3 regions of the Mycobacterium sp. NGS69 genome follow, and region 2 is predicted to be linked to each of the others. Evidence: predicted binding sites of a transcription regulator. Region 2 holds the regulator's gene; each other region holds the start of a gene.
The links. The regulator LexA, encoded in region 2, represses DNA repair genes until DNA is damaged. The targets are predictions, from matches to a motif close to CGAACANNTGTTCG.
Positions count from the first base shown of each region.

Region 1: AC5Y2S_RS09445 (error-prone DNA polymerase) is a predicted target of LexA. The motif match lies at 6,579-6,592, and genes of this name have one in related genera.
Region 3: ruvC (crossover junction endodeoxyribonuclease RuvC) is a predicted target of LexA. The motif match lies at 9,093-9,106, and genes of this name have one in related genera.

Region 1 covers NZ_JCALCD010000003.1:49,652-60,128, reverse strand. Annotated here, with positions in the region: gene AC5Y2S_RS09475 (2OG-Fe dioxygenase family protein) at 1-222, opposite strand, end outside; gene AC5Y2S_RS09470 (SDR family oxidoreductase) at 268-2,262, opposite strand; gene AC5Y2S_RS09465 (histidine phosphatase family protein) at 2,279-2,983, opposite strand; gene AC5Y2S_RS09460 (MaoC family dehydratase) at 3,066-3,950, shown strand; gene otsB (trehalose-phosphatase) at 3,959-5,071, opposite strand; gene AC5Y2S_RS09450 (wax ester/triacylglycerol synthase domain-containing protein) at 5,113-6,438, opposite strand; gene AC5Y2S_RS09445 (error-prone DNA polymerase) at 6,619-9,900, shown strand; gene AC5Y2S_RS09440 (hypothetical protein) at 10,042-10,383, shown strand; gene AC5Y2S_RS09435 (TIGR03667 family PPOX class F420-dependent oxidoreductase) at 10,396-10,477, opposite strand, start outside.
Region 2 covers NZ_JCALCD010000002.1:326,287-336,763, forward strand. Annotated here, with positions in the region: gene AC5Y2S_RS06790 (acyl-CoA dehydrogenase family protein) at 1-186, shown strand, start outside; gene AC5Y2S_RS06795 (LGFP repeat-containing protein) at 570-2,783, shown strand; gene lexA (transcriptional repressor LexA) at 2,792-3,478, opposite strand; gene AC5Y2S_RS06805 (LysM peptidoglycan-binding domain-containing protein) at 3,782-4,276, shown strand; gene nrdR (transcriptional regulator NrdR) at 4,343-4,819, shown strand; gene AC5Y2S_RS06815 (peroxynitrite isomerase) at 4,830-5,315, shown strand; gene AC5Y2S_RS06820 (PhzF family phenazine biosynthesis protein) at 5,318-6,004, opposite strand; gene AC5Y2S_RS06825 (alpha/beta fold hydrolase) at 6,038-7,069, opposite strand; gene AC5Y2S_RS06830 (proteasome assembly chaperone family protein) at 7,116-8,087, opposite strand; gene AC5Y2S_RS06835 (trypsin-like serine peptidase) at 8,303-9,130, shown strand; gene sthA (Si-specific NAD(P)(+) transhydrogenase) at 9,132-10,477, opposite strand, start outside.
Region 3 covers NZ_JCALCD010000002.1:500,385-510,861, reverse strand. Annotated here, with positions in the region: gene gabT (4-aminobutyrate--2-oxoglutarate transaminase) at 1-1,149, shown strand, start outside; gene car (carboxylic acid reductase) at 1,279-4,776, shown strand; gene AC5Y2S_RS07790 (hypothetical protein) at 4,835-5,509, opposite strand; gene AC5Y2S_RS07785 (DUF1304 domain-containing protein) at 5,636-6,022, opposite strand; gene AC5Y2S_RS07780 (hypothetical protein) at 6,143-6,793, opposite strand; gene ruvB (Holliday junction branch migration DNA helicase RuvB) at 6,864-7,922, opposite strand; gene ruvA (Holliday junction branch migration protein RuvA) at 7,919-8,509, opposite strand; gene ruvC (crossover junction endodeoxyribonuclease RuvC) at 8,506-9,075, opposite strand; gene AC5Y2S_RS07760 (DUF4178 domain-containing protein) at 9,220-9,831, shown strand; gene AC5Y2S_RS07755 (DUF2617 family protein) at 9,842-10,348, shown strand; gene AC5Y2S_RS07750 (DUF4247 domain-containing protein) at 10,345-10,477, shown strand, end outside.

The sequences.
Region 1 (10,477 bases), on a different contig from region 2:
GTATTGGCCGTAACGGCGCAGCCGCCGCACGCCCAGCTCCGCCGCGTACGGGTCGGGCGCCAGCTGCCGCCAGTGCCGGGCGAACCGGGTCCATTCCTCGCGGCCCACCTCGAGGCTTCGCGTCACGTCGAACGAGGGCAGCACGGCGACGCCGGTCGTCGCGACCTGCCGGGCCGCGGCGGCCACCGCGTCGGCGTCTGTCCACTTTTCGCACAGGACCATCGCGCCGGGATACCGCAATTCGGTCGGGCTAAACCCTCGGGGTGTTTACCAGTGCACGCCCGGTACCAACCGCACCAGGCGCTTGACCGGTCGCGGCGTGCGAATCCCACCGGTGACGCCGCGCGCCGGGCGCCTGGGCCGGCGGTTCGGCGTCGGCGCCTCCGCGGGCAGCCCGCGCGCCGCGGCGGAATCGGGGTAGCCCAGGTACAGCTGATGCAGGATGCGCCGCGAAGTCCTCGGCGCGAAGTAGTTGCCGGCCTCGGCCAGCGTCCCCAGCGGGGTGTCGATGCGGGCCGGTTTGTCGACCAGGCCGCGCACCACCATCGCCGCCGCGCGCTCGGGGCTGATCGCGGGCACCGGGTTGAGCCGGTGCGACGGCGCGATCATGGGCGTGCGGACCAGCGGCATGTGGATGTTGGTGAACGTGATGTGGTCGGACAGCGTCTCCGACCCGACGACGTCGGCGAACGCGTCCAGCGCCGCCTTGCTCGGCAGGTACGAGCTGTATTTGGGGTTGCGGGCCTGCACGCCGGCGCTGGATACGTTGACGACGTGGCCGAACCGGCGCTCGCGCCAGTGCGGCAGCAGCGCCAGCACCATCCGCACCGCGCCGAAGTAGTTGACCGCCATCACCCGCTCGTAGTCGTGCAGCCGGTCGGTGGAGTTGACCACCGAGCGGCGGATCGACCGGCCGGCATTGTTGACCAGGTAGTCGACGTGGTCGAAGCGGCCCAGGATGTCCTTGACGGTGTGCTCGACGGAAGCGGAGTCGGTGACGTCGCAGGCGAACGCGTGCGCCTGCCCGCCGCCCGCGCGGATCTCCGCGACCAGCGCATCGAGCGCGTCGGCGTTGCGGGCCAGCGCGAAAACCGTTGCGCCCCTTTCCGCGACGGCGAGGGCCGAGGCGCGCCCGATGCCGCTGGACGCACCGGTGATGATGACGTGCCGGCCCCGCAAGGAGCCCTTCGGGTCGTCGCGTCGCGCGCGGTCGGGGTCGAGGTGCTCGGCCCAGTACCACCACAGCTCGGGCGCGTAGCTGGCGAAGTCCGGGACTTCGATACCGGTGCCCCGCAACGCTTTCCGCGTCTCGTCGCTGACGAACTTGGGCAACAGGTCGACGACGTCGAAAATCTCGGCGGGAATCCCCAGCTGGGTGGCCGCCATGTTGCGCAGCACCCGGGCGCGTCCGCGCACCTTGAGCACCGGCGCGGCCACCGAGCCGGGCAGCGACCCGCGCATCGGCGGCAGCCCGGCCGCCTTGGCAACGCCGCGGTAAATGCCGCGCAGCCCAATGGTTTTCGGCGATGCCAGGTGGAAGGTCCGGCCATCCAAGCCCTCGGTGTGCATGAGCGCCACCAGCGCGTCGACGACGTAGTCGACCGGGACGATGTTGGTGCGCCCGGTGTCGGGCAGCAGGATCGGGGTGAAGTTGGGCAGCACCGCCAGCTTGGCGAGCACGCCGAAGAAGTAGTACGGCCCGTCGATCTTGTCCATCTCGCCGGTGACCGAGTCGCCCACCACCACCGCGGGGCGGTAGACGCGGTAGCGCAGCCCGGGCGCCGACCGGACCAGCGCCTCGGCCTCGAACTTCGTCCGGTGATAGGGGCTCGGCAGCTGCTGGCCGACGTCGAAGTCGTCCTCGGTGTACTCGCCCCGAAAGTCGCCCGCCACGGCGATCGACGACACATGGTGCAGCGTCGCGTCCAGCCGCCGGGCCAGCTCGATGACCGCGCGCGTGCCCTCGACGTTGGCCGCGCGCTGCTCGGCCTCGCCGGCGGTGATGTCGTAGATCGCCGCGCAGTGCACCAGGTGGTCGACGTGGCCCAGCTCGGCGAGGGTCTCGTCGGTCAGGTCGAGCTCGGGCAGCTCGCCGACCAGCGGCTTGGTCCGTTCGCCCCAGTCGGCGGCGAGGCGTTCGAACCGGCCCAGCGACTGGCGACGAACCAGCACCCACACCTCGGCATCGGGCTCGGTGGCTAGCAGACGAGATACGACGCGGCGACCGATAAACCCGGTACCGCCGGTAACGACATACCGCATTGGGCCATGGTAGCGGTCAGCCGTTGAAGTTGCGGATGCCGTCCCAGTCCTCGAGCGTCCAGCCGGTCGCCGGGTTGCCGCTGATCACCACGCGGCCGGTGTTGGGCAGCGGGTGGCTGGTGCGCAGGCTGTCCTTGGCGTTCTTCACGTTCATCAGCACCCAGTACTCGATGGAGTAGAGGTGCGCGAACACCACCGGTTTGCTGTGGCCGCTGTCATAGACCTTCTGAATTGCGGCGGTGAACCGGTCGTTGAACTCCTTGCCGGAGATCGACCCGGGGATGCTGTTCTGGGTGTCGCCGGCAAGCCAGTCCGCCGGCGCCAGCAGGTATGTGGTGGGATCCATCGAGATCGGCTTGCCCTCGAACCAGCCGGCGTTGATCTCCTGGATGCCCTGCAGCACCTCGACCTGCTTGCCGAGTTCGGCGGCCAACGGCGCGGCGGTTTGCTGGGCCCTCGCCATGGTCGAGGCGTAGACGGCGTCGTAGTGCTCGCGGCCAAGCTGGTGCGCGACCTGCTCGGCCTGGGACTTGCCCTCGGGGCTCAGGCCGGGACCCGGCACGCTGGTGTCGATGATTCCGCTGGCGTTGGCCTCCGACTGGGCATGCCGGATGAACGTGATCGTGATGCTGCGCACCTGTGGTGATCCGCCGCAGGCGCCGACGATCATCACCGCGGCGAGCACGGTCAAGGCTTTCCGGAACATGCTCCCCTTGCGCATGTCGATAGCCTGCCCTGCCGACGGCGCCCGGGGGAAGGGTTTGCGATGGTTAGGTGCAGAAAATCCTCGAAAGGAGACTCGCATGGCCATTGACCCGAGTGCCGTCGGCGCGGTGAGCGATCCGACGTTGTTCGAATGGACCGATAAGGACACGATGCTGTATGCGCTCGGTGTCGGGTGCGGCATCGACGATCTGGCCTTCACGACCGAGAACAGCCACGACATCGCCCAGCAGGTGCTGCCCACGTACGCGGTGATCTGCTCTCCGGCCTTCGGGGCGGCCGGCAAGATCGGAACGTTCAACTGGGCCATGCTCCTGCACGGGTCGCAGGGTGTCCGGTTGCACGCGCCGCTGCCGCCCGCGGGGAAGCTCTCGGTGGTCTCCGAGGTCACCGACATTCAGGACAAGGGCGAGGGCAAGAACGCGGTCGTGATGTTGCGCGGTCGCGGCACCGACCCGGACTCGGGAAAGCTGATCGCCGAAACGTCGACGACGTTCGTCGTCCGCGGCGCAGGCGGGTTCGGGGGAGTGCCGGGTCAGCGGCCGGTGGCGCCGGAGATCCCGGACCGCGAGCCGGACGCCCGGATTCCGCTGCCCACCCGCGAGGATCAGGCGCTGATCTATCGGCTCTCCGGTGACCGCAACCCGCTGCACAGCGACCCGTGGTTCGCTCGGGAGCTGGCCGGGTTCCCCAAGCCGATCCTGCACGGGCTGTGCAGCTACGGGGTCGCGGGCCGGGCGCTGGTCGCCGAGCTGGGCAAGGGCGTGGCCGCCAACGTCACCTCGATCGACGCGCGGTTCAGCTCGCCGGTGTTTCCCGGAGAGACGCTGACCACGCTGATCTGGCGCACCGAGCCCGGGAAGGCCGTGTTCCGCACGGAAGCTTCCGGCGCCCAAGGCGCCTCGGACGGCTCCGACGCGCGCGTGGTGCTCGACGACGGCGCCGCGGAGTACGCGCAGGGCTAGCTGACGGGCTACGTTCCGCCCAGTCGCCGCGCCAGTTCGTCGGTGAACTCGGCGGCCTGCGCGGGAGTGTCCAGCGCGAATCGTGCGGCGGTGGCGCGGTCACCATCCTCGTCGTGGCGCACCAGGATTGGGATTCCGTCGTCGCTGATGGCGTCGAACGCGTCCTCGTCGGTGATGTCGTCGCCCAGGTAGACCGGCACCAGGGGCCCGGACTCGGCCTGGCGCAAGTGCTCCAACACCCAGCGAAGCGTCTTGCCCTTGTCCCAGTCCATGTCGGGGCGCAGCTCGATCACCTCGCGGCCGGTTGTCACCCGAAGCGCGTCGCGCCGACCCGCTTCGCGCACCGCCGCGGCCACCTCGCCGACGTGGTCGCGGGCGGCGTTGCGGTAGTGCACGGCGACGCCAAACCGCTTGTGCTCCACCACAACACCGGGAATCGATCCGAGTTTGTCGCGTAGTTCGGCGGCCGCCTCCTCGAGCACCGGCACGGCCGCGGCCGCGTCCTCGTTTTGGTGGTGCGTCCCGTCGGGCGCGGTCAGCTCGAAACCGTGGCTGCCGGCGTACCAGATCCCGGGGACGCCCAGGCGCTGCGTCACATCCGCGAGGTCGCGTCCGGACAGCACCGCGACCGGGCACTGCGCGGCCAGCTTTTGCAGCGCCTCGACCGCGCCGGTGACGGGCCTGGCCGCGTCCGGGTCGTTGACGATCTCGGACAGCGTGCCGTCGAAGTCGTAGAACACGGCCGGCCTCCGGGCGGCCAGGGTGTCGAGGGCCCCCCGGGCGTCCGGCAGCTCGGACATCCGGTGGTCCCCGGTCCGCACGGTGATCTGGCCGAGGTCGGCGACGACCGCGTCGCCATCACCCGCGGGGCCGACACCGATGACCAACGCGAATCCGCGCTCGCGCGCGGCCCGGACGACCGCCGGGTCGGTGGCGACGACGACGCTCCGGCCCGGCCGCACCGCCTCACTCGGGGGCTGACTGCCCGGCGGGAAGACGCCGGTGCCGACGCCGGCGTCCCGCAATCGCCCCACCAGTGCCTCCGTGGCGCCCAGCGCGGCGTCGAACAGCACGGCGTCGTGGCGGCGGGGGTCGATGGTGGCCGGCTCCAATGTGGGCACCGCCCCACCCTCTCACGCTGACCGGGGTCGCGGGGCCCGGGTCAGCGGAGCGAGGACGGGTGCGCCCGCTGCGACGGGCTGGGAAACGCGCGGGCCGTGCGCCTGCGCCGACGGTCCTTGCTGAACAGCAACACGGAGTCCTGGCTCAGCGCCACCAGCCGCGCCACACCCAGTTCGATGCCGGCGGCCAGCTGCCTGACGTCGGCGGCGGCGTCGTATTCGCCGGTGATGCCGAACACCACTTCGTCGCCGTAGCTGAGCACACCGACCCCGGTGCTCAGCCGCACGGCGGTCGGGGGAATCGGCAGGAAGCGCTCGAGGGTCCGGCCCATCAGCCGCAGCTGGTGGCGAGGTCCGGGCGCGTTGGTCGCCAGCGTCACGATCGCGCGTTGCGGAAGGCGCGCCAGCAGCTGTATCACGTTGCTGCGCAACATCGTCGGCAGTAAGTTGATCGCCGACTCCACGAGGTCGCCGAGGCCGGGCTCGTCGGTTTGCTTGGTCTTGCATTGGTGCTGCACCGCCCGCAGCAGCTGGACGGGGTCCTCATGCTCGACGGGCAGGTACGGCAGCATGGCCGAGCGCATCGGCATCGGCATCAGGGTGCGCAGCGAGTCGGCCCGCGGTTGCTCGCCGCGGCCCAGCAGGACGGTGCGGAAGCCCTCGGTGATGGCCGCCAGCGCAACGTCGTTGACGGTCACCCCGAATTTGCGGCACACGCGGTCGACGTCGGCGCGCGGCACCCGCACGGTGCCGTACTTACGCATCGTGGTCACGGGGCCGACCGAGGGCCCGGCCGCCGGCCACACCGCCCCGACGATCGTGTCCGCCAGCCCCGAGGCCCGCCCCAGGGCGTCGGCCCAGCCGCGCTTCGGGTTCAGCGCCGGCGAAACCCCTTTCGCACCGGCGTGGGTGGCGAAGGTGTCCCCGTCGGCGTCGTCGCAAAGCCGGGTGAGCAGGTGGGCGGCGGAGTGGCCATCGGCCAGCCAGTGGTGGACCTTCATCAAGATCGCCCACCGATTTCCCCTCAGGCCCTCGATGACCCAGCACTCCCACAGCGGGCGGTCCAAGTCGAGGGGACGCTCCAGGGCCTGGGCGATGGCCCGGGACAGTTCTGCGTCATCGCCCGGGCGCCGAACCACCACGCGGCGCACGTGATGGGCGAAATCGAGTCCCGGGCAGTCGATCCACTCGAAGGTCTGGGTTCGCAGCAACTGCGTGCATCGCGGTATCGACGGAAGCCGTTGCGCCAGAACCTCTTTTAGCGATTCGTCGTCAGGGGCGGTCCCGTCGACGATGGCGACCGCCCCGATCGCCAGGCTGGCATGCTGATCGGGGAACGCCGTGTCCAGTGTCTTCACCTGCGCCATGCTCAGTCCCCGCCCTCGATTTTTTGCACCCGTACCAGTATCTGCGCCGCAGGTTATGCCCGGTAGGCCCCGCAGCGTTAAGACCTTGTTTAGGAGTTGAAGATCCGTTTAACAACCGTTGTCACGAGCACGGGTTAAATCGAACATACATTCGAGTAGACTCTCTGAACGTGGGCTGGTATGGGTTGGTTTAACGGGCCGCCGAGCTGGGCGGAAATGGAGCGGGTGCTCGACGGCAAGCCGCGCCACGCCGGCGCGCCGGCGGACCCGCCGGAGGACGCCCCGCTGTCGCGCAAGCGGGGGACGTACCGGCCGCCCGACGACACCCGGCCGGCCCGCTCGTCCGTTGCCTATGCCGAGCTGCACGCGCATTCGGCGTTCAGCTTCCTCGACGGAGCCGGCACCCCCGAGGAGATGGTGGAGGAGGCCGCCCGGCTGGGCCTGCGCGCCCTGGCGCTGACCGACCACGACGGCCTGTACGGGGCGGTGCGGTTCGCCGAGGCGGCCGCCGAACTCGACCTGAACACCGTCTTCGGCGCCGAACTCTCGCTGGGGCCGGGCGCGCGCACCGAGACGCCCGACCCGCCCGGCCCGCACCTGCTGGTGCTGGCCCGCGGCCCGGAGGGGTACCGACGGCTGTCGCGTCAACTGGCCGCGGCGCACCTGGCCGGCGGGGAGAAGGGCAAACCGCGCTACGACATCGACGCGCTGACCGAGGCCGCCGGGGGGCACTGGCACATCCTGACCGGATGCCGCAAAGGCCATGTGCGCCAGGCGCTTTCCGACGGCGGTCCGGACGCGGCGGGGCGGGCGCTCGCCGACCTGGTGGACCGGTTCGGCGCGCACCGGGTCAGCGTCGAGCTGACCCGGCACGGCCACCCGCTCGACGACGAACGCAACGCGGCGCTGGCCGGGATCGCGCCGCGTTTCGGCGTCGGGGTCGTCGCCACCACCGGGGCGCACTTCGCCCACCCGTCACGCGGCCGGCTGGCCATGGCGATGGGCGCCATCCGGGCCCGGGAGTCCCTGGATTCGGCCGCCGGGTGGCTGGCCCCGCTGGGCGGCTCGCACCTGCGCTCCGGGGAGGAGATGGCCCGGCTGTTCGGCCAGCGGCCGGAAGCGGTGACGGCCGCCGCCGAACTCGGCGAGCAGTGCGCGTTCGGGCTGGCGCTCATCGCGCCCCGGCTGCCGCCGTTCGAGGTGCCCGACGGGCACACCGAGGACAGCTGGCTGCGTCAGCTGACCATGGCGGGCGCGCGCGAGCGCTACGGGCTTCCCGAATCGGCGCCGCGCGCCTACGCCCAGATCGAGCACGAGCTGAAAGTCATTGCACACCTGAGCTTTCCGGGCTACTTCCTGGTGGTGCACGACATCGCCCGGTTCTGCCGGGAGAACAACATCCTGTGCCAGGGCAGGGGATCGGCGGCCAATTCCGCGGTCTGCTACGCCTTGGGTGTCACCGCGGTGGACCCGGTGGCCAACGAGCTGCTGTTCGAGCGCTTCCTGTCGCCGGCCCGCGACGGGCCGCCGGACATCGACATGGACATCGAATCGGACCAGCGCGAGAAGGTCATCCAGTACGTCTACGACAAGTACGGCCGCGACTACGCCGCCCAGGTCGCCAACGTCATCACCTACCGGGGTCGGATCGCGGTCCGCGACATGGCCCGCGCCCTCGGGTTTTCGCAGGGGCAGCAGGACGCGTGGAGCAAGCAGATCAGCCACTGGAACGGACTGGCGGACTCGCCGGACATCGAGGACATCCCGGAGCAGGTGATCGACCTGGCCAACCAGATCCGGAACCTGCCGCGGCACATGGGCATCCACTCCGGCGGCATGGTGATCTGCGACCGCCCGATCGCCGACGTGTGCCCGGTGGAGTGGGCGCGCATGGAGAACCGCAGCGTCCTGCAATGGGACAAAGACGACTGCGCGGCAATCGGTTTGGTGAAGTTCGACCTGCTCGGGCTGGGCATGCTCTCGGCGCTGCACTACGCCATCGACCTGGTCGCCGAGCACAAGGGCATCCGGGTCGACCTGGCCCGCCTCGACCTCTCCGAAGAAGCGGTGTACGAGATGCTGTGCCGCGCCGACTCCGTCGGCGTGTTCCAGGTGGAGTCGCGGGCGCAGATGGCCACGTTGCCCAGGCTGCGGCCGCGGGTGTTCTACGACCTGGTGGTGGAGGTCGCGCTGATCCGCCCCGGGCCCATCCAGGGCGGGTCGGTGCACCCCTACATCCGGCGGCGCAACGGCGTCGACCCGGTCGTCTACGACCACCCATCCATGGAATCGGCGCTGCGAAAGACGCTGGGGGTGCCACTCTTTCAGGAACAGCTGATGCAGCTGGCCGTCGACTGCGCCGGCTTTTCCGCTGCCGAGGCCGACCAGCTGCGGCGCGCCATGGGCTCCAAGCGCTCGACCGAGCGGATGCGACGGCTGCGCGGCCGGTTCTACGACGGCATGCGCGAACTGCACGGCGCCCCCGACGACGTGATCGACCGGACCTACGAAAAGCTGGAGGCCTTCGCCAATTTCGGCTTTCCCGAAAGCCACGCGCTGTCCTTCGCGTCGCTGGTGTTCTACTCGTCGTGGTTCAAGCTGCACCACCCGGCGGCGTTCTGCGCGGCGCTGCTGCGCGCGCAGCCGATGGGCTTCTACTCGCCGCAGTCGCTGGTGGCCGACGCGCGCCGGCACGGCGTCACGGTGCACGGCCCCGACGTCAACGCCAGCCTGGCGCACGCCACCCTCGAGAACAACGGGACGGAGGTGCGGCTCGGCCTGGGCGCCGTCCGCCACATCGGCGACGACCTCGCCGAGCGGCTGGTCGACGAACGAAAGGCCCACGGCCCCTTCGCATCCCTGCTCGATCTGACCACCCGGCTGCAGCTGTCCGTGCCGCAGACCGAGGCGCTGGCCACGGCCGGGGCGTTGGGCTGCTTCGGCATGTCCCGGCGCGAGGGGCTGTGGGCGGCCGGGGCCGCGGCCACCCAACGGCCGGACCGATTGCCCGGCGTGGGCTCGTCGTCGCACATCCCCGCGCTGCCGGGAATGAGCGAGCTGGAGCTGGCCGCCGCCGACGTATGGGCCACCGGCATCTCCCCGGACAGCTACCCGACGCAGTTCCTGCGGGAGGACCTCGACGAGATGGGCGTGGTGCCCGCCGACGCGCTGGGATCGGTCCCCGACGGCGACCACGTGCTGATCGCCGGCGCGGTGACCCATCGGCAGCGGCCCGGCACGGCCCAGGGGGTGACGTTTATCAACCTCGAGGACGAGACCGGGATGGTCAACGTGCTCTGCACGCCGGGGGTGTGGGCGCGACACCGCAAGCTGGCCAACACCGCACCCGCGCTGCTGATCCGCGGGCAGGTGCAAAACGCCAGCGGCGCCATCACCGTCGTCGCCGAGCGGCTGGGCCGCATCACCCTGGCGGTGGGCTCGAAGTCGCGCGACTTCCGCTGAGCCGTGCACTGGCGGCGCGGTTTTGGCGGTCGTCATGCCTGTTGCACGGAAAGGCGCCTAGCAAATCCGACGCGTCGTAAGCTATTCGAAAAAGATCGCTTGGAATCGGCTGTATTGATTCAATGTGTCAAGGGAGTCGAGATGAAATTCACGCTCGTTCGGCGCGGCGCGGCGATATTGGGTTGCGCTGCGGCGCTGGTTCTTTCTCCCGCGGTGGCCAGCGCCGATCCGCCCGACCCGCACCAGCCGGACATGACGAAGGGCTTCTGCCCGGGGGGCCGATGGGGGTACGGCAATTTGGCCGTGTGCGACGGCGAGAAGTATCCCGACGGGTCGTTTTGGCACCAGTGGATGAAAACCTGGATTGTCGGCCCGCAATTTTATTACGACTGCGTCGGCGGCGACGAACCCCTGCCGGGGCCGCCGCCGCCCGGTGGCTGCGGCGGGGCGATTCCGCCCGACGGCCCGCCGCCGCCCCCCTAGCCGACCCCGGGCTCAGGCCGTCGGCGTCGTCCACACCTTCGTCGGCGTGATCTTCAGTCGGGTGCTGTAGGCGCCCAGCGAGTCGGTCAGGCCG
Region 2 (10,477 bases):
GCCAAGTGGTATTCCACCGAGAAGCAGGTGCACCTGATCGACCGCTGCCTGCAGCTGCACGGCGGCTACGGCTACATGCGCGAATATCCCGTCGCGCGAGCCTATCTCGACGCCAGGGTGCAGACGATCTACGGGGGCACGACCGAGATCATGAAGGAGATCATCGGCCGCAGCCTCGGCGTCTGAGCAATCCGATTGCCGCGCAAGGACTACAGGCACGGGCGCCGGGGTGGCGCCCACGACGAATGGCTCAATTGGTCTATTGGCCGGGTAGATTGACCACCAGCTAACGGCCTCACGTACCGTCGGCACATGTGTTTCTCGTATACCGAGTGCGTAGTCACACATCGCCACGCGGGCGATCCCGGCGCCGGAAGCCGTGGTCGGTCGCGGTACGGGCATGGTCTCGCATCATTTCGACATCGGCGCGGTCTCCGTTTTCGCAATTTTTGTAATTTGACTTCGCATTTCTCCCCGGCAAGGGCAAAGTTATGCGAGCCCGGCGAAAACGCGGTTCGTCACGGGTCCGCAGGTGCGGCGTGGCCAGGTATACGGGCCTTGGAGGCTTGGTGAACGGGCAGAGAGGTCGAATGCGCAAGCTGATCGGGCGCGCGCTGGTCGGCGTGGCGACCACGGTGATGGCGGCCGCACTGCTGGCCCCCGCCGCTTCGGCGTCTCCGATCGGCGACGCGGAGGCCGCCATGATGGCCGCCTGGGAGAAGGCCGGCGGCGACACCTCACCGCTCGGCCCCCGCAAGGGCGACGTGTACCCCGCCGGCGACGGATTCGCGCTGGACTTCGACGGCGGCAAGATGTTCTACACCACCGACACCGGTGCCAAGTTCGTTTACGGGCCCATCCTGGACAAATACGAGTCGCTCGGCGGCCCCGCCGGCAGCGATCTGGGATTCCCCACTATCAACGAGGTGCCCGGCCTGGCCGGACCGGACAGCCGCGTGGCCACCTTCTCCGCCAGCGACAAGCCGGTGATCTTCTGGACGTCCGACCATGGCGCGTTCGTGGTGCGCGGCGCGCTGAACGCCGCCTGGGACAAGCTCGGCAGCTCCGGCGGTGTGCTCGGGGCGCCGGTCGGCGACGAAAGCTACGCCGGCGAGGTCACCTCCCAGAAGTTCAGCGGCGGCGAGATCTCCTGGAACCGGAAGTCCAAGGAGTTCACCACCAACCCGGCGGCGCTGGCCGACCAGCTCAAGGGCCTGCAGGTGGCCATCGATCCCAACGCGGCCATCAACATGGCCTGGCGCGCGGCCGGCGGGGCCGGCGGCCCGCTGGGCGCCAAGCAGGGCGGGTCGTATCCGATCGGCGGTGACGGGGTCGCCCAGAACTTCGCCGGCGGCAAGGTGTTCTTCAACCCGGCCACCGGCGCGAACGCACTCGAGACCGACATCCTCGCCAAGTACGAGTCGCTGGGCGGCCCCGCCGGCAGCGACCTCGGTTTCCCCACCGCCAACGAGGCCGACGGCGGCATCGGGCCGTCCAGCCGGATCGCCACGTTCGCCGCCGCCGACCGGCCGGTGATCTTCTGGACCTCCGATCACGGCGCGTTCGTCGTGCGCGGCGCGATGAAGGCCGCGTGGGACAAGCTGCGCGGGCCGAACGGCAAGCTGGGCGCCCCCGTCGGCGACCAGGCGGTGGACGGCGACGTGATTTCGCAGCAGTTCACCGGCGGCAAGATCTCCTGGAACCGGGCGAAGAACGCCTTCAGCACCGACCCGTCGAACCTGGCCCCCTTGCTGTCCGGCCTGCAGGTGTCCGGGCAGAACCAGCCGAGCACCGTGGCGATGCCCTCGCACGCGAAGAAGTTCACCTGGCAGTGGTGGTGGCTGCTCGCCGCGATCCCGGTGCTGGTGCTGATCCTGCTGGCGGTGCTGCTGGCCTTCGCCTGGCGCCGGCGTCGGCGTCGGCGCCGCGCCGGCGACACCGCAACCTACGAGCCCGAGCGCGACTTGGTCGCCGCCGGCTACGAGGCCCCCGCCGACGGGCACTGGGGCCACGACGACGCCGAGCTTTCCCCCGACTGCGCCCCGCTCGGCGCGGAGTCACTCGAGCATGAGCCGCCGGACGACGGCGGGCCGGCGCCGCGCGTCAGCTGGACCCGCGGGGCTGACGACGGGGCCTTCGATGAGGACGAGGACCCCGACGCGGTGGACACCGATTCCATCCCGCTCGTCTCGGGAGCCGCGCTGGCGGAGGCCGGCTACGACGACGTTCCCGAGGCGGAGGCCGGCTACCCCGAAGTCGCCGGCGAGGGTGCCGACTACCCGGGCACCGAATACGTGACCGGCTACGAGGAGGACGAGTACGCCGACCCCGGCTATCCGGACGTCGCGGTTCCGCGCACCCCTCCGGAGGCCGCGTACATCGACGACGTGCCGGTCGCCGGGGAACCGGACACCGACTACCTGGAAGCCGAACCCGAGGATGTCGACGCCGCCGGCGCCGCGGTGGCCGCCGAGGCGCTAGCCGCCGGCGCGGGCGCCCGAGTCGGGCGCCACCACGCGGAGACGGACGAGGAAGAGCCGCCGGAATCGGCCCCCGACGCGGCCGTCGGGGCGCCTGCCGCGCCTGCCGTCGGTGGGCGCCCGACGATCCACCTGCCGCTGGACGATCCCTATCAGGCGCCGGACGGTTACCCGATCAAGGCCAGCGCCCGTTCCGGGCTGTATTACACCCCGGGCAGCGCGCTCTACCACGACACGCTCGCCGAAATCTGGCTGGCCAGTGAGGAAGTCGCGCAGACCAACGGCTTCATCAAGGCCGACTGAGCAGGTCGCTAGACCTTGCGGATCACGGTGACGACCTTGCCGAGCACGGTCGCGTCGTTGCCCGGTATCGGATCGAACGCCGGGTTGTGCGGCATCAGCCACACCTGACCGCCCGCGCGCTTGAACGTCTTCACGGTGGCCTCGCCGTCGATCATGGCGGCGACGATGTCACCGTTGTCGGCGACGTGCTGCTGGCGCACCACCACCCAGTCGCCGTCGCAGATCGCGGCCTCGACCATCGAGTCGCCAACCACCTTGAGCAGGAACAGCGTGCCCTCGCCGACCAGCTCACGGGGCAGCGGGAAGACGTCCTCGACGGCCTCCTCGGCGAGGATCGGCCCACCGGCCGCGATACGCCCGAGCACCGGGACGTAACTGGGTTCGGGCAGCGCGTCCGAGCCGGCGACGTCGGTGACGGGCGCCGCCTCGGCGGTCTCCTCGCTGCCGCGCACGTCCACGGCCCGCGGCCGGTTCGGGTCGCGGCGCAGGTAGCCCTTGCGCTCCAGGGTGCGCAGCTGGTGCGCCACCGACGACGTCGACGTCAGGCCGACGGCGTCGCCGATTTCCCTGATGCTCGGCGGGTAGCCGCGGCTGGTGACCGACTCGCGGATGACGTTCAGGATGGTGCGCTGCCGTTCGGTCAGCGATGAATCAACGGATGAGCCGATCGAGGGAGTGTCGTTGCTGTCGCTCATGCACCGAATGTAGCGGGAGGGCGGCCAAGAATCAAACATGTGTTCGACTGGCGTGTCGCCGGGGGTCGAAAGACCCTTAGACCCGGGGCGTCAAGACCCTATAGCTGCTGAATCACATGCGTGTAACTTTCGCGGGGAATGGGTACCTGTGCTGCATGTCAGAGGTCGCGCATCCGAATTTGTCGGTGGCGCGGTCTAGCGTTTTGCTTGCTCGACACGCTTCGCTCAAATGTTCGGACATCGAACACACGAGCGATATAGTCGAACACACGAGCGAGAACAACCTGACCGGAGGAACGCAAGATGACAATCACCTACACCGTCTCGCCGCGTACCAGCAGCGTTCGGCGCCCGGTCAACGGACCGGTGCCGGCGCTTCGTCCCGGCCGGGACGGCCTGACCCGTTCCCGCCGCCCCGGCCCGGCGAGGCCGGCGGGCGCGCCGCTGCGCTACCACGGCACCGGCGTCGCGATGTCGGTCGCCCCGCACCGCCGGCGTCCCGTCACGTTGGCGACGACGCTGGGGCTGGCGCTGGTCGCCGGGGTCATCACGCTGTGGCTGGGCCTGGTCGCCAACTTCGGGCAGGCGGTCAACGGCGACTCCACGGGAGCGGGCGCCGCGGTGCCCGATCGGTTGGCCGTCGTGCGGGTTGAGCCCGGCGAGTCGCTGCAGGACGTCGCTCACCGGGTGGCGCCCGACGCGCCGGCCCGCCAGGTCGCCGATCGCATTCGCGAGCTCAACGACCTGAACTCGCCCGCGCTGGCCGCCGGGCAGACGCTGATCGCGCCGATCGGCTGAGCCCGCGAAGCGGGTACGCTCGGAGTGTTCTGCGGGCCCGCAGGTGAGCACGGCGAAGGAGCGGTCATGCACTGTCCGTTCTGCCGCCATCCGGATTCCCGGGTGATCGACTCGCGGGAAACCGATGAAGGCCAGGCGATCCGGCGCCGCCGGTCGTGCCCCGAGTGCGGGCGGCGCTTCACCACCGTCGAGACGGCGGTGTTGGCGGTGGTCAAACGCAGCGGCGTCACCGAGCCCTTCAGCAGGGAGAAGGTGGTCAGCGGCGTCCGGCGGGCCTGCCAGGGCCGCCAGGTCGACGACGACGCGCTGAATCTGCTTGCCCAGCAAGTGGAAGACACGGTGCGCGCCGCCGGGCCCGAGGTGCCCAGCCACGAGGTCGGCCTGGCCATCCTCGGCCCGCTGCGCGACCTCGACGAGGTGGCTTACCTGCGGTTCGCCTCGGTGTACCGGTCGTTTTCGTCCGCCGAGGACTTCGAGCGCGAGATCGAGGCGCTGCGCGCGCACCGCAACGCGTCGACCGATCCGGAGCCGGCCACTCGCTAGGCTGGCGGTCATGCCGCCTGACTTGCATCCCGATCTGGAGGCGCTGGCACCGCTGCTGGGGAGATGGGCCGGCCGCGGCTCAGGCTTCTACCCGACGATCCAGCCGTTCGAGTATGTCGAGGAAGTCGTCTTCGCCCACGTCGGCAAGCCGTTCCTGACCTACTCGCAAAAGACCAAGGCGGTGGCCGACGGCCGGCCCTTGCACGGCGAAACGGGATATTTCCGCGTGCCCCGCCCGGGCGCCATCGAGCTGATCGTCGCCCACCCGAACGGCATCACCGAGATCGAGACCGGCACGTACACGCTGACCGGCGGCCGCATCGACGTGGAGCTGTCCAGCACCGCGATCGGGCTGGCCCCGAGCGCCAAAGAGGTGACCGCCCTGGGCCGTTCGCTGCACATCGACGGCGACGAGCTGTCCTACACGCTGCGCATGGGTGGCGTGGGACAACCCCTGCAGGATCACCTGGTGGCCGTGCTGCACCGCCAGCCCTGAACTCAATCGACCTGTCGGACACCGTCGTTGACGACGCGCCCGGCCACCCCGACCCAGCCCTCCGCGTTCCACGCGGTTTCGATGACCGAGCCCTTGCCCTGGATGATGCGCAGGTCGCGGCTGAGGTAGTCGGTCAGCCGCATCGCCGCCGAGCCGGTCGCCTCGTCCTCCGGCACGCCGAGGTTCGCGAAGAACCCGCGCGCGCGCAAAGCCCCGGCGGCTTGATCGACCCACGCCCACAGGTAGTGCGCGGCGTCGTCCGGAAAGTCCGCGGGGTCGGCGGCGAGAACGTCGTCGGCCGAATCGAATTCGTGGATGGCCACTTCCGGCGCCCATTCCGAGCGGGCGCTGACGCCGGTAACATCGTCCCGGTAGCTCACCTGCACGAGCCCGGCCGGCACCTGGAGCGTCTTGATCGGCCAACCGCCCTCGTGCAGCCACCACGCCGCGCCGACGGTCGGGTGCCCGGCGAACGGCAGCTCGGCGCGCGGCGTGAAGATCCGCATGTGCGCGGTGGCCGAGCCGGCGGCCGGGAGATCGATGAATACCGTTTCGGCGTAGCCCAATTGGGTCGCCAGCCGCTGCCGGTCCGCCGGTGCCACCCGTGCGGCGTCGACCACTCCGAGCCGGTTACCGAAATTCCCGTCCGAGTCGGTGAAGACGCGCAACACCGTCACGTCGATGCCCATGTCCCGACTGTACGGCCCGGGTCAAAGGGATTATCAGGTGGCGCTGCGCTCGTCGGAGCCCATGGCGTTCAGGACGGCGACGCGGGTGTCGGCCGGGCCGGTGACCGTGTTCGCGCCGCCCCCGGTGCGGAGCAACTGGCGAAGGGCGCCTTGATCGTATTGGGAAGGCTCGGTGGTGTCGATGAAGCGCTCGACGACATCGATGAAGCGCGCCGGGTCGTCGTGGAACGGGAAGTGGCCCGAGCCCTCGAAGATCTCGAGCCGGGAGCCGGGCATCGCCGCGTGCGCCATCCAGGCGTGCCGGACTGGGACCACCACATCCTTGGTGCCCCAGACGATCTGCACCGGGATGGCCTCGGTCAAATAACATCGATCCAGCATCGTCACTATCTGCCCGCGCCAGTCCACCACCGCCCGCAGGGTGCGGCTGAACGCCGCCGAGGCCGTCGGCTCCGGCAGGTCGTCGAGGATGCGCAGCACGTTGGGCAGGTCGTGGCCCAGCGCGGTCGACCCGATCGCCAGCCCTGCCAGCTTCCCCGCCAGCTGAACCGCCGGCAGCACGAGGGGCAACCGCAGCAGCGCCAGCGCCTCGCTGCCCATCGGCAACGACGCCAGCCGGAAGACGACGTTGACATCCTTGGTGACACCGCCCGCGGCGACCAGGATCAGCCGGTCGACCAAATGCGGGAACTGGTAGGCGAATTGCATGGCCACCCCGCCGCCCAGCGAATGGCCGATGATCGTCACCCGCTCGATGTCGAGCACGGACAGCAGGTCGCGCATCCCGTTCGCGTACGCGGCCGCCGAGTAGTCGGCGCGCGGTTTGTCGGATTTGCCGTGACCCAGCAGGTCGGGGGCGATGACCGTGAATCGCTGTGCGAGCTTGGCCTGCACCGTGTTCCAGGTGGTGGAGTTGTCGCCGATGCCGTGGAGCAGCAAGATCGCCGGCCCGGAACCGGCGATCCGGTAGGCCCGCTTGTAGCCGTGGATGGTGCGGAACTCGAGCGTGGGCGCGGTGACTTCACGCACTGGGCGAAGGTTGCTCTTGCGCTTCCGCTCGGTCATCTCCGCCAACCTTGGTGTCGGCCCGGGCTATGGGCGTTTCGAAACCTCACGCCTGGTCGTCGTCGTTCTTCTTCTCCGCCTGCTGGGCAAGGAATCGCTCGAACTCTGCGCCAAGCTCGTCGCCGCTGGGGAGATCCTCGTCGTGGGTTAGTAACGATCTGTTCTCCTGAGCGTCGATGAACGCATCGTACTGGCGCTCGAGCGCGGCCACCACTTGAGCCACCTCCGCGCTCGCCTGCACCTGCTCGTCGATCTTGGCGCGAATCTCCGCCGCGGCCTCGGTCAGCGCCGACAGCGGAAGCTCCAGCGATCCGCTCTTGGCCACCTGCTCGAGCAGCGCCTGCGCGGCGGCCGGATAGTCGGTCTGCGTCAGGTAGTGCGGGACGTGCACGGTGAAGCCGACGACCTCGTGCCCGTGTTGGGCCATCCGGTATTCCAGCAGGTTGGACGCGCTGCCGGGGACCTGGATCTCCGAGATCCACGGCTGGAAATCGGCGATCAGTTCCTTGTCGTTGGAATGCGCCGTCATCGTGATCGGCCGCGTGTGCGGGACCGCCATCGGGACGGTGCCCAGGCCGATCGTGCGCCGCACGCCCAGCCGGTCGGCCAGCAGGCGCACCGCGGTGATGAAACGCTCCCACTTCAGGTCCGGTTCCATGCCGGCCAGCAGCAGAAACGGGGTGCCGACGCTGTCGCGCAGGGCGTACAGGCTCAGCTCCGGGTCGTCGTAGTTGGTGAAGTGATCGGTCTTGAACGTCATCAGCGGCCGCCGCGAGCGGTAATCCAGCAATTCGTCGATCGCGAACGACGCGACCAGCTCGGTGTCCAGCGCGGCCTTCAGGTGGGTGGCGGCCAGCCGTATCGCGTGGCCGGCGTCGGAGAAACCCTCCAAGGCGTGCACCAAAACCGGGCCACGGCCGTCGGCCGCCGACAACTGGGGCGCCGGGAATTCCAGCTCGTACATGCCGGACTGTCCAGGCTGGTCGTACTTGTCGCCGTGGTTTTGATCGTGGGCCATCGGGTTCCTCCTTTCGGGGGCTTTTCCAGCATGCCTGACCAGTGTCCCCCGAATCGGCGGGCACCAACAATGCAACAGCTAACACCCTGCAGTCTTCACCCCGGAAACTCGCCAACCCGTGAACCGGATCCGCATGTCGGCCAGCAAACACGGCGGCGCGCGGGGAAGGGATGTGGTCTGCTCGACACCCCGTGGTCAGGCATGATGGACACGAAATGCGCATACGGACGCTGTTGCTGTGCTCGGGGGTCGGCCTGCTGACGTTGTTGACGTCGTGCACCCGGCCGGCCGAGCCTGCGGCGCGCCCGGTCGTGTCCGTTCCGGTGGCCACCGGGCCGCTCGTCCAGCGGCTCAGCCAGCCCCAGCAGAAGGCGGTCGCTGGTCCGGTGGACCCGGACCGGCGGGTCGGCGCGATCTTCATCAACGACGGCCCCCTGCACGTCTGCACGGGTTCCGTAATCCATTCGGCCACCGGCAATCTGATGATCACCGCGGCGCACTGCCTGGCCGGTGCCGCCAAGATGACCTTCGTTCCCGGCCTCGCCGGTGACGCCGCGCCCGCTCCCACCGATGTGTGGAAGGCCGACGCCGTCTACCTCGACCCGCGCTGGATCGCCGGCAAGGATCCGCACGCGGACTACGCGATCGCACGGGTCAGCAACGACGCCGGCGCCTCGGTCGAGTCGTACGTCGGGCTGGCGCTGACGCTGGGCGTCGCGCCGCCTCCCGGCAGCCATGTCACCGTGCTCGGGTACGCGGCCGGGGTGGGCGGCTCGCCGATCGGCTGCCAGGCCAGCACGTCGGTCAACGACACCGGCTTTCCGTCGTTGGCGTGCGAGGGGCTGGTGGACGGCACCAGCGGCGCGCCGTGGGTGAGCGGCACCACGCTCACCGGCCTGATCGGCGGTTTCGAGCGCGGCGGGTGCGCGGCGAACGTGTCGTACTCGGCGCCGTTCGACGCCCAAACCGCGCAATTGCTGGCCCGCGCCGAGGCCGGCGGCCCCGGCGACCGGGTGCCGGGCGACCTCGACGACAGCTGTTAGATCAGCGGCGGAACTGGGACAGCGCCCGCATCTTGTTGGTCACGTCCAGCGCGGCCACCTTGTAGGCCTCCGAGAACGTCGGATAGTTGAACACCGCGTCGACCAGGTAGTCGACCGTTCCGCCGCAGCCCATCACGGCCTGGCCGATGTGCACCATCTCGGTGGCGCTGGTCCCGAAGATGTGCACCCCGAGCAGCTTGCGGTCGTCGGTCGACACCAGCAGCTTGAGCATGCCGTACGAGTCGCCGGCGATCTGGCCGCGGGCCAGCTCCTTGTACCGCGCCACCCCCACCTCGTAGGGGATCGAGTTCTTGGTCAGCTCCACCTCGGTGGCCCCGACGTAGGAGATCTCGGGGATCGAGTAGATGCCGATGGGCTGCAGGTCGGTGATGCCGTCGCAGGCTTCCCCGAACGCGTGGTAGGCGGCCAGCCGGCCCTGTTCCATCGAGGTCGCGGCCAGGGCGGGGAATCCGATGACGTCGCCCACGGCGTAGATGTGCTCGACCTTGGTCCGGAACTTGTCGTCGACCCAGATCCGGCCCCGCCCCTCGACTTCGAGGCCCGCGTTTTGCAGGTCCAGGTGATCGGTCTGGCCCTGGCGCCCGGCGGAGTACATGACGGTCTCGGCGGGAATCTGCTTGCCGCTGGCCAGCGTGGTGACCGTGCCCGCGGCCCCGACGTCGACGGCGGTGACTTCCTCGCCGAACCGGAACGTCACCGCCAGGTCGCGCAGGTGGAATTTGAGCGCCTCGACCACCTCGGGGTCGCAGAAGTCCAGCATGTCGTCGCGCTTTTCGACGACCGTGACCTTGGTGCCCAGGGCGGCGAACATGGACGCGTACTCGATGCCGATCACGCCGGCGCCGACGACGACCATCGAGCCCGGCAGCGTCTTGAGATCGAGGATCCCGTCGGAGTCGAGCACCCGGTCCTCGTCGAACTCGACGCCGGACGGCCGCGCCGGCCGGGTGCCGGTGGCGATGACGATGTATTCGCCGCTGACAGTGGTCATCTCGCGGCGGCCCGGGTCCTCCACGACGACGGTGTGCGGGTCGACGAAGCGGCCGTGACCGACCAGCAGGTCGATCCGGTTGCGCATCAACTGGTTGCGCACCACGTCGACTTCCTTGCCGATCACGTGCTGCGTGCGCGCCAGCAGGTCGGCCGGGGTGATCCGGTCCTTGACGCGGTAGCTGGCCCCGTAGAGCTCGCGCTGGTTCATCCCGGTGAGGTAAAGCACCGCCTCGCGCAACGTCTTTGACGGGATCGTGCCCGTGTTGACGCAGACACCGCCCAGCATTCGGCCGCGTTCGATGATGGCGACCGATTTGCCTAGCTTGGCCGAGG
Region 3 (10,477 bases), 170 kb from region 2:
ACCACGATCGGCAATTCGTCGCCGCGGGTGGTGGACGCGGTGCGCGCGCAGGTCGCCGACTTCACGCACACCTGCTTCATGGTGACGCCGTACGAGGAGTACGTCGCCGTCGCCGAGGAGCTCAACCGGATCACCCCGGGCTCCGGCGAAAAACGCTCGGTGTTGTTCAACTCCGGCGCCGAGGCGGTCGAAAACGCCGTCAAGGCCGCGCGCGCCTACACCCGCAAGCCGGCCGTGGTGGCGTTCAACCACGCCTACCACGGGCGCACCAACCTCGCGATGGCGCTCACCGCCAAGTCCATGCCCTACAAGAGCGGCTTCGGGCCGTTCGCCCCGGAGATCTACCGCGCCCCGCTGTCCTATCCCTATCGGGACGGCCTGCTCGACAAGGAACTGGCCACCGACGGCGCGAAGGCCGCCGCGCGGACGATCCGGGTGATCGAGAGCCAGGTCGGCGCCGAGAGCCTGGCCGCCGTCCTGATCGAGCCGATCCAGGGCGAGGGCGGGTTCATCGTGCCGGCCGAGGGATTCCTGCCCACCCTGCTGGATTGGTGCCGCCGCAACGACGTGGTGTTCATCGCCGACGAGGTGCAGACCGGCTTCGCGCGCACCGGCGCCATGTTCGCCTGCGAGCACGAGGGCCCGGCCGGCCTGGAACCCGACTTGATCTGCACCGCCAAGGGCATCGCCGACGGGCTGCCGCTGTCGGCGGTGACCGGCCGCGCCGAAATAATGGACGCCCCGCACGTCGGCGGGCTGGGCGGCACGTTCGGCGGCAACCCGGTGGCGTGCGCGGCGGCGCTGGCCACCATCGCGACCATCGAGAGCGACGGCCTGATCGAGCGGGCGCGGCAGCTGGAACGGCTGATGACCGAGCCGCTGTTGCGGGTCCAGGCATCCGACGACCGGATCGGTGACGTTCGTGGCCGCGGCGCCATGATCGCCGTGGAGTTGGTGAAGTCGGGGACGGCGGACCCCAACCCCGAACTGACCGAAGCGCTTTCGAAGGCCGCCCACGCGGCCGGGGTGATCGTGTTGACGTGCGGGATGTTCGGCAACGTCATCCGGCTACTGCCACCGCTGACCATCAGCGACGAGCTGCTGACCGAGGGTGTCGACACCCTGACCGGTCTTCTCAGCGAGCTCTAGCGCCGGTGTGCAACATCACACCCCGGGCGGGCTCGTTGAGGAATACCGTTAGTTTTGCTAACGTTTTTGACATCAGCGCAACGTCGCGCGACCCAATCACCTAGTGCTTACGCGTTAAAGGGAACCTTTATGTCGACTACCACCACGCAGGAACAATGGCTCGCCCGCCGCGTCGACGACCTCACCGCCAACGACGCACAGTTCGCTGCCGCCCGACCGGACCCGGCCGTCGCCGAGGCCCTTGAGCAGCCTGGACTGCGCCTGCCGCAGATCATCCAGACTGTGCTCGAGGGCTACGCCGACCGCCCGGCCCTCGGGCAGCGCGCCGTCGAGTTCGTCAAGGACGCCAAGACCGGACGCACGTCGCTCGAGCTGCTCCCCCGCTACGAGACCGTCAGCTACGGCGAGCTGCGCGACCGCGTCGGCGCGCTGACCCGCGCGCTGGCCCACGACTCGGTCCGGCCCGGCGACCGGGTGTGCGTGCTCGGCTTCAACAGCGTCGACTACGCCACCATCGACATCACGCTCGGCATGATCGGCGCCGTGTCGGTGCCGCTGCAGACCAGCGCCGCGATCACCCAGCTGCAGCCGATCGTGGCCGAGACCGAGCCGAGCGTGATCGCGGCCAGCGTGAACCAGCTGCCCGACGCCGTCGAGCTGATCCTGGGCGGGCAGGCGCCGGCCAAGCTGGTCGTGTTCGACTACCACCCCGAGGCCGACGACGAGCGCGAGGCCGTCGAGGCCGCCCGCGCGCGGCTGGCCGACACCGCCGTCGCCGTCGAGACCCTGGCCGACCTGCTGGAGCGCGGGAGTGAGCTGCCCGAGGCGCCGGGTGGCGGCGCCGACCCGGAAAATTCAGCCGACCCCCTGGCCCTGCTGATCTACACCTCCGGCAGCACCGGCGCGCCCAAGGGCGCGATGTACCCGGCGAGCAACGTCGGGAAGATGTGGTGCCGGTCGGCCCGGAACTGGTTCGGGCCGAGCGCCGCGTCGATCACCCTCAACTTCATGCCGATGAGCCACGTCATGGGGCGCGGCATCCTCTACGGCACCCTCGGCAACGGCGGCACGGCCTACTTCGCGGCCCGCAGCGACCTCTCGACGCTGCTGGAGGACCTCGAGCTGGTCCGGCCCACCGAGATGAACTTCGTGCCGCGGATCTGGGAGACCATCTACGCGGAGTACCAGCGCCGGGTCGACCGCGGAGACGGCGAGGCCCAGGTGATGGACGAGCTGCGCCAGTACCTGCTGGGCGGCCGGTTCATCTTCGCGATGACGGGCTCGGCGCCCACCTCCCCGGAGCTGCGCGAGTGGGTCGAGTCCCTGCTCGAGATGCACCTGTTGGACGGCTACGGGTCCACCGAGGCGGGGATGGTCCTGTTCGACGGCGAGGTGCAGCGCCCGCCGGTGATCGACTACAAGCTGGTCGACGTCCCGGACCTGGGCTACTTCGCCACCGACCGGCCGTACCCGCGCGGCGAGCTGCTGCTCAAGACCAACAACATGTTCCCCGGCTACTACAAGCGGCCCGAGGTCACCGCCGGCGTGTTCGACGAGGACGGCTACTACCGCACCGGCGACGTCGTCGCCGAGGTCGCCCCCGACAAGCTGGTCTACGTCGACCGCCGCAACAACGTGCTCAAGCTCGCGCAGGGCGAATTCGTCACCGTCGCGAAGCTGGAGGCGGTGTTCGGCAACAGCCCGCTGGTGCGCCAGATCTACGTCTACGGCAACAGCGCCCACCCGTACCTGCTGGCCGTCGTGGTGCCGACCGAAGAGGCGTTGGCGGCCAACGACATTCAGTCGCTCAAGCCGCTGATCGCCGACTCGCTGCAGAACGTCGCGAAGGACGCCGGCCTGCAGTCCTACGAGGTGCCGCGCGACTTCATCATCGAGACAACGCCTTTCACGCTGGAGAACGGTCTGCTGACCGGCATCCGCAAGCTGGCCTGGCCGAAGCTGAAGCAGCACTACGGCGAGCGGCTGGAACAGCTCTACGCCGAGCTGGCCGAGGGCCAGGCCCACGAGCTCAGCGAGCTGCGCCGCAGCGGAGCCGACGCGCCGGCGCTGCAAACGGTCACCCGGGCCGCGGGCGCGCTGCTGGGCAGCGCGGCCGGCGACCTGTCCGCGGACGCGCACTTCACCGACCTGGGCGGAGACTCGTTGTCGGCGTTGACATTCGGCAACCTGCTGCACGAGATCTTCGACGTCGACGTGCCGGTGGGCGTGATCGTCAGCCCCGCCAACGACCTCGCGGCGATCGCCACCTACATCGAGGGCCAGCGCACGGGCACCAAGCGGCCCAGCTTCGCCTCGGTGCACGGCTTTTCAAATAAGGAAGACGCGACCGAGGTGCACGCCGCCGACCTGACGCTGGACAAGTTCCTCGAGGCGTCGACGCTGACCGCCGCGCCGGAGCTGCCCAAGCCCACCTCCGAGGTGCGGACGGTCCTGCTGACCGGCGCGACCGGCTTCCTGGGCCGCTACCTGGCGCTGGAATGGCTCGAGCGGATGGACCTGGTCGACGGCAAGGTGATCGCCCTGGTGCGGGCCCGCTCCGACGAAGAGGCCCGCGCGCGGCTCGACAAGACCTTCGACAGCGGAGACCCGGAGCTGCTGGCCCACTACCGGGCGCTGGCGGCCGACCACCTGGAGGTCGTCGCCGGCGACAAGGGCGAGGCCGACCTCGGCCTGGACCGGCAGACCTGGCAGCGGCTGGCCGACACGGTCGACCTGATCGTCGACCCCGCGGCGCTGGTCAACCACGTGCTGCCGTACAGCGAGCTGTTCGGGCCCAACGCGCTGGGCACCGCCGAGCTGATCCGGCTGGCGCTCACCACCAGGCAGAAGCCGTACGTCTACGTGTCGACGATCGGCGTGGGCGACCAGATCGAGCCGGGCAAGTTCGTCGAGGACGCCGACGTCCGGCAGATCAGCCCGACGCGGGCGATCAACGACGCCTACGCCAACGGCTACGGCAACAGCAAGTGGGCCGGCGAGGTGCTGCTGCGCGAGGCGCACGACCTGTGCGGCCTGCCCGTGGCGGTGTTCCGGTGCGACATGATCCTGGCCGACACCACCTACGCGGGCCAGCTCAACCTGCCCGACATGTTCACCAGGATGATGCTGAGCCTGGTCGCCACCGGCGTCGCGCCCGGTTCGTTCTACGAGCTGGACGCCGACGGCAACCGGCAGCGGGCGCACTACGACGGCCTTCCGGTCGAGTTCATCGCCGCCGCGATCTCCACGTTGGTGCCGACCGAGGGGTTCGAGACGTACCACGTGATGAACCCCTACGACGACGGCATCGGCCTCGACGAGTACGTCGACTGGCTGATCGACGCCGGTTACCCGATCCAGCGCGTCGCCGAGCACGGCGAGTGGTTGCGCCGGTTCGAGGGGTCGATGCGGGCCCTGCCGGAACGCCAGCGCCAGTACTCGCTGCTGCCGCTGCTGCACAACTACCAGAAGCCCGAGAAGCCGCTGCGGGGTTCGCTGGCGCCGACCGACCGGTTCCGCGCCGCGGTGCAGGAGGCGAAAATCGGCCCGGACAAAGACATTCCGCATGTCTGTCCGCCGATCATCGTCAAGTACGTCACCGACCTGCAGCTGCTCGGACTGCTGTAAACACCAATGCGATCGCCCAGCCCCCTTCGGGGCGGGGCGATTCGCTTTATCCGGAGACTCAGCCCTGCGGATGCGGCCAGCGCAGGTACGCCGCGTTCGGCGACCCCGCTTCGCGCTGGCGGCGCCAGCCACGCTCCATGCGGGGCTTGGTCAGCGCGCCCGACGACACCGCGGACGACTCCTCGAGGCCGGACGCATACGCAGGCTCCCCGCCCGGCGCAGCTGCATCGGACTCGCCATAGCCCAGTGATTCCACGTCGCGCGCGAGCCGGACCGCCGTGCGGGCCAGGACCACCCCGCCCACGAAGATGATCAGCGCGCCGAGACCCGAGAAGTAGGAAACCTCGAGCGCGGCCCGCTTGCGTTCGGTCGCGGCGATCGGGTCGCCGGCGGATCCGATGCCCAGCAGCGGAGCGATCTGCCCGCCGACCACGAACCAGGCGCCGGACAGCACCGCGAGCCAGCCGCCCAGCATCGCGGCGATGCGGTTGCCGGCGACGATCAGCAGCAGTCCCCCCACCACCGTGGCGCCGCCCGGGAGCACCTCGAGCCAGCCCCGCGCGGTCGTCCACGCCCAGTCGCGGTCGGGCGTGTACGCGAAGTTGAAGTGCGGACCGACGAACGGGATCAACGCACCCCAGGCGCCGAGGATCACCAGGATCAATCCGCTGATCGCGCCGCGCGAGCGCGGCATGGTCAACGCGCCTGGATGGTCCCTATCTGCGTATTTCATTCCATCTCCTCAATTGAAGCCGGGCCGATTTCCGGCCCCCCGGGAGTACCCGACCCGGCCGCGATATAACACCGCGCGGGCAGAAGGAGCGGCAAAGCGTGACCAGTGGGGCTGCTGTTCCTGGTGTTACCAGGACAGGCCGAGCACCAGCAGCACGATGGCGATCACCGGCAGCGTGCCCTGGATCACCGCGGCGCGCGCCTTGTCACGCGCGGAGAACAGCAGCACCATCGCGGCGGCGGCCATGGATCCCACGCCGGCGAGAACGAGCGCGACGCCCACGGCCTTGTCGCCCATGATCACCGGGGGAATGCCGAGGATGGTGACGATCGCGAGGAACAGGTTGTAGAAGCCCTGGTTGAAGGCGAGCAGCCGGGTGGTCTCGGCCTCCTCGGGCGTCGTGCCGAAGATGGCGCGGGTGCGCGCCGAGGTCCAGGTCAGCGACTCCATCGTGAAGATGTACACGTGCAGTAGGGCGGCCAGCCCGGCGAACACCAACCCGGCGGTGATCATCGCTCCTCCTCGCTAGTCGAAGACCCAAGAACCATACCGAGCCGCCGTCGCCCTGGCGCGCAAAAGCACCGGCGGCCCCTCAGGAACTACCGGTGCTCTCGCGCGGTCAGCGGGCTGGCACTAGACGCCGGCGTGATGGTGCCGGCGGAACAGGCCACCGCGGTGGAAGAAGCCGCCGCGGGCGGGCTCGTCGGCCCGCACGTCGCGAGGTGATTCGTCGTACCCGGCCGGTTCCGGTGCCGGCGTCGCGGCGACCGGTGCCGGTTCGGCCACTGCGACATCCCGGACGTCGCGCGCATGCCGGACCGCGACGCGCGCCAGGGCGGCGCCGCCGAGGAACACGATCAGCGCGCCCAGCCCGGTGAAGTAGGTGACCTCGAGCAGCGCCCGTTTCAGGTCCGTCGCCGCCACCGGCTGGCCGACGTCGCCGATGTTCAGCGTCGCGGCGAAAGCGCGGCCGACCACGAACCAGGCGCCGGCGAACACCGCCAGCCACCCGCCGAGCATGGCGCTGGACCGGCTGCCCGCGACGAGCAGGATCAGGCCGCCCACCGCGGCGACGACGCCGGGCAACACCTCCAGCCAGCCTTTGGCGGCCGTCCACGTCCAGGCCGGGTCGACGGAATACGTCCACCTGATCAGGGGTCCGATGAACGGGGCCAGCGCCCCCCATGCACCCAAGAGGATCAGGAGCAGCCCGGACACCGCACCGCGGGTGCGTGGCATGTATGCCGTGCGTGGGCTTTCATAGTCAGGACCAGTGCGCCTCATCAGAATCTCCTCCGCCGAGCGGTTTGCTGATGCTGACCGGGTACCCGGGTCGGCGGTGGCGTAACCGGCGCTAGTCGAATAGGCCCGGTTGCCCCAGGCCGGCCGCCCCGGCCGGCGGGGTGAGGCCGAGGTGCGTCCAGGCCTGGGCGGTGGCCACCCGGCCACGCGGGGTGCGCGCGACCATGCCCGCCCGCACCAGGAAGGGCTCGCACACCTCCTCGACGGTCGCGGGCTCCTCGCCCACCGCCACCGCCAGCGTCGAAACCCCGACCGGGCCGCCGCCGAAGCCGCGGGTCAGCGCCGACAGCACCGCCCGGTCCAGCCGGTCGAGGCCGAGCTCGTCGACGTCGTAGACCGCCAGCGCGGACTTGGCCACGTCGCGGGTGATCACGCCGTCGGCGCGGACCTCGGCGAAGTCGCGCACGCGGCGCAGCAGCCGGTTGGCGATGCGCGGGGTCCCCCGCGAGCGGCGCGCGATCTCGGTGCCCGCGTCGGCGCCCAGCTCGATGCCGAGGATCCCGGCGGACCGGGCCAGCACCCGCTCCAGCTCGGCGGGCTCGTAGAAGTCCATGTGCGCGGTGAATCCGAACCGGTCGCGCAGCGGGCCGGTCAGCGCGCCGGACCGGGTGGTCGCGCCGACCAGCGTGAAGGGGGCCACCTCCAGCGGAATCGACGTCGCCCCAGGCCCTTTGCCGACCACCACGTCGACCCGGAAGTCCTCCATGGCCAGGTAGAGCATCTCCTCGGCGGGCCGCGCGATGCGGTGGATCTCGTCGATGAACAACACGTCGTGCTCGACCAGGTTGGACAGCATCGCGGCCAGGTCGCCGGCCCGTTCCAGCGCCGGGCCGGACGTCACCCGCAACGACGAGCCGAGCTCCGCCGCGATGATCATCGCCAGCGAGGTCTTGCCCAGCCCCGGCGGGCCGGACAGCAGGATGTGATCCGGTGTGCCGCCGCGGTTCTTGGCGCCCTCGATGACCAGCTGCAGCTGCTCGCGCACCCGCGACTGCCCGATGAACTCCCGCAGCGAGCGGGGCCGCAGGCTGACGTCGATGTCGCCCTCGCCGACGGTCAGCGCCGGCGAGACGTCGCGTTCGGAATAGTCGGAAAAGTCGTCGTCCGTCATCGCGACTTACCCAGCAGGGACAGGGCGGCCCGCAACGCGCTGGACGTCGTCGCGTCGTGATCGCCGGCCAGCACCTTGTCGGTGGCCTCCTCGGCCTGCTTGGCGGCGAAACCCAGGCCGACCAGCGCCTCCACCACGGGGCTGCGCACCGCGTGGCCGTTGACCAGCGTTGCGCCCCCGGCCACGACCCCGCCGACCTTGTCGCGCAACTCCAACACCATCCGCTCGGCGCCGCGTTTGCCGATGCCGGGCACCCGGGTCAGCGCGGTGACGTCGCCGTCGTGCAGCACCTGGCGCAGCGTGGCGGCGTCGTGCACGGCCAGCGTCGCCATCGCCAGCCGGGGCCCGACCCCCGACACCGACAGCAGCGTCAGGAACAGGTCGCGGGTCTGGGCGTCGGTGAACCCGTACAGCGTCATCGAGTCCTCGCGCACGATCATCGCGGTGATCAGCCTGGCCTCGGTCCCCTGCCGCAGCGTCGCCAGCGTCGACGGCGTCGCGTTGACCCGGTAACCGACGCCGGCCGCCTCGATCACGACGTGGTCGAGCGCCACCTCGATCACCTCACCGCGCACCGACGCGATCATCGGGCGACCGCCTTCCGCTTCGCCGCCAACTTGGCCCGGTAGGCGTGCCGTTGCTGCGCCGCCAGGGCCTCCGCCTTGGCCATCCGGGCGATCATCGGCGCCCGCCAGCTGTGGCAGATCGCCAGCGCCAGCGCGTCGGCCGCGTCGGCCGGCGTCGGTTTCGTCTGCAGCGCAAGGATTTTGGTGACCATCGCGGTGACCTGCGCCTTGTCGGCGAACCCGTTGCCGGTCACCGCGGCCTTCACCTCGGTGGGGGTATGGAAGTGAACGTCGATGCCGCGCCTGGCCGCCGCCAGCGTAACCACGCCGCCGGCCTGCGCGGTGCCCATCACCGTCGACACGTTGTGCTGGGAGAACACCCGCTCGATGGCCACCACGTCCGGCCGGTGGGTGTCCAGCCAGTGCTCGACGGCATCACTGACGGCCAGCAGCCGCTTGGTCAGCGGCGCGTCCGACGCGGTGCGCACCACGTCGACGTCGAGCGCGACGACGTTGCGCCCGCCGCCGCTCTCCACGACCGCCAGGCCGCATCGGGTCAGCCCCGGGTCGACGCCCATCACGCGCATTTGCCGGCTCCTTCGTACGAACAGCTGTTCGATAGCCTAACCGGCGACACCGACGGCGCCCGGCAGGACACGCTGCCGCCGGGCAAAAGCTGTTAACTTATAGCCCACGTTTCGCTCAAGCACTGCGGCAACGGAAGGTTTGGCGTGGGAACACTCCTGCTCGTCCTCGCGGCGGTGCTGTTCATCGCGTCGGTCGTGGTGCTGGTCATCGCTTTGCGGCGGCCCAAGAAGCCGGCCCGCTCGGCCGGGCGGGCCGATCCGCTGTCGTTCAACGCCATGCCGCAGTTCGGGCCCCGCCAACTCGGGCCCGGCGCCATCGTCAGCTACGGCGGAGTCGACCTGGTGGTCCGCGGGTCGGTGACGTTCCGCGAGGGCCCGTTCGTGTGGTGGGAGCACCTGCTGGAGGGCGGCGACCAGCCGATCTGGCTGAGCGTCGAGGAGGACGACGGGCGCCTGGAGCTGGCGATGTGGGTGACCCGCAAGGACCTTTCGTTGCAGCCGGGCGACCAGTACGTCATCGACGGCGTGGCGTTTCACGAAACGGAACGTGGGCGGGCGTCCTACACGACCGAGGGCACCACCGGCCTGCCGGCCGGCGGTGAGATGGAATTCCTCGACTGCACCAACGCCGACGAGACGGCCCTGCTCTCCTTCGAGCGCTGGGCCCCGGACATGCCCTGGGAGGTTTCGACGGGCAAGTCCGTGGTGCCCGGCGAGTTGACCGTCTACCCAGCGCCCCCACCCTCCTCCCCATAGGAGCGCGTCGGTGCCCCTCCATCAGCTCGCCGTGACCCCGGCGGACGTATCCGGGGAAAGGCTGGGGCTCGCGCTCAACGCGCCCGCGCCGGCGCCGCTGGCCACCTGTTCCCTCGAGCATCCCGGCGGCGGCGCGCTGCTGCTCGGCGTGCTCGGCGCGTCGCATGTCGTCGCGGTCGAGCACGCGAAAGGCCGCTTCTCCGAACAGGTTTCGTGCACCGCCCGCGGCATCGGCGGCGACCTGCCGCGGCGCACCGACGCGCCCGGTTACCGCCTGCGGTCGCGCACCGAGACGCACGACGAGGCGAGCTTCCGCCGGCTGGCCGGCGAGCTTCGCGAACGCTGCGCGCGGCGACCGGGCTGGCTCGGAGGCACCTTCCCCGGCGACGACGCCGCGCTGACCGCCCTGGCCGCCGAGCCCGACGGCGCCGGATGGCGTTGGCAGACCTGGCATCTGTACCCGCAGCCGGGCTCCGGCGGCGTGGTGGTGCACACCGACAGCCGGTGGCGCCCGTGAGCCGCAACCGCCTGTTCCTGATCTCCGGGGCGCTGGCCGTCGCGGCCGTCGTGTCCCTGATCTTCGGAATCATCTTGCAGCAGAAGGACATCGGGTCCTACATCGCGAGCCACTACCACGAGTACTCCC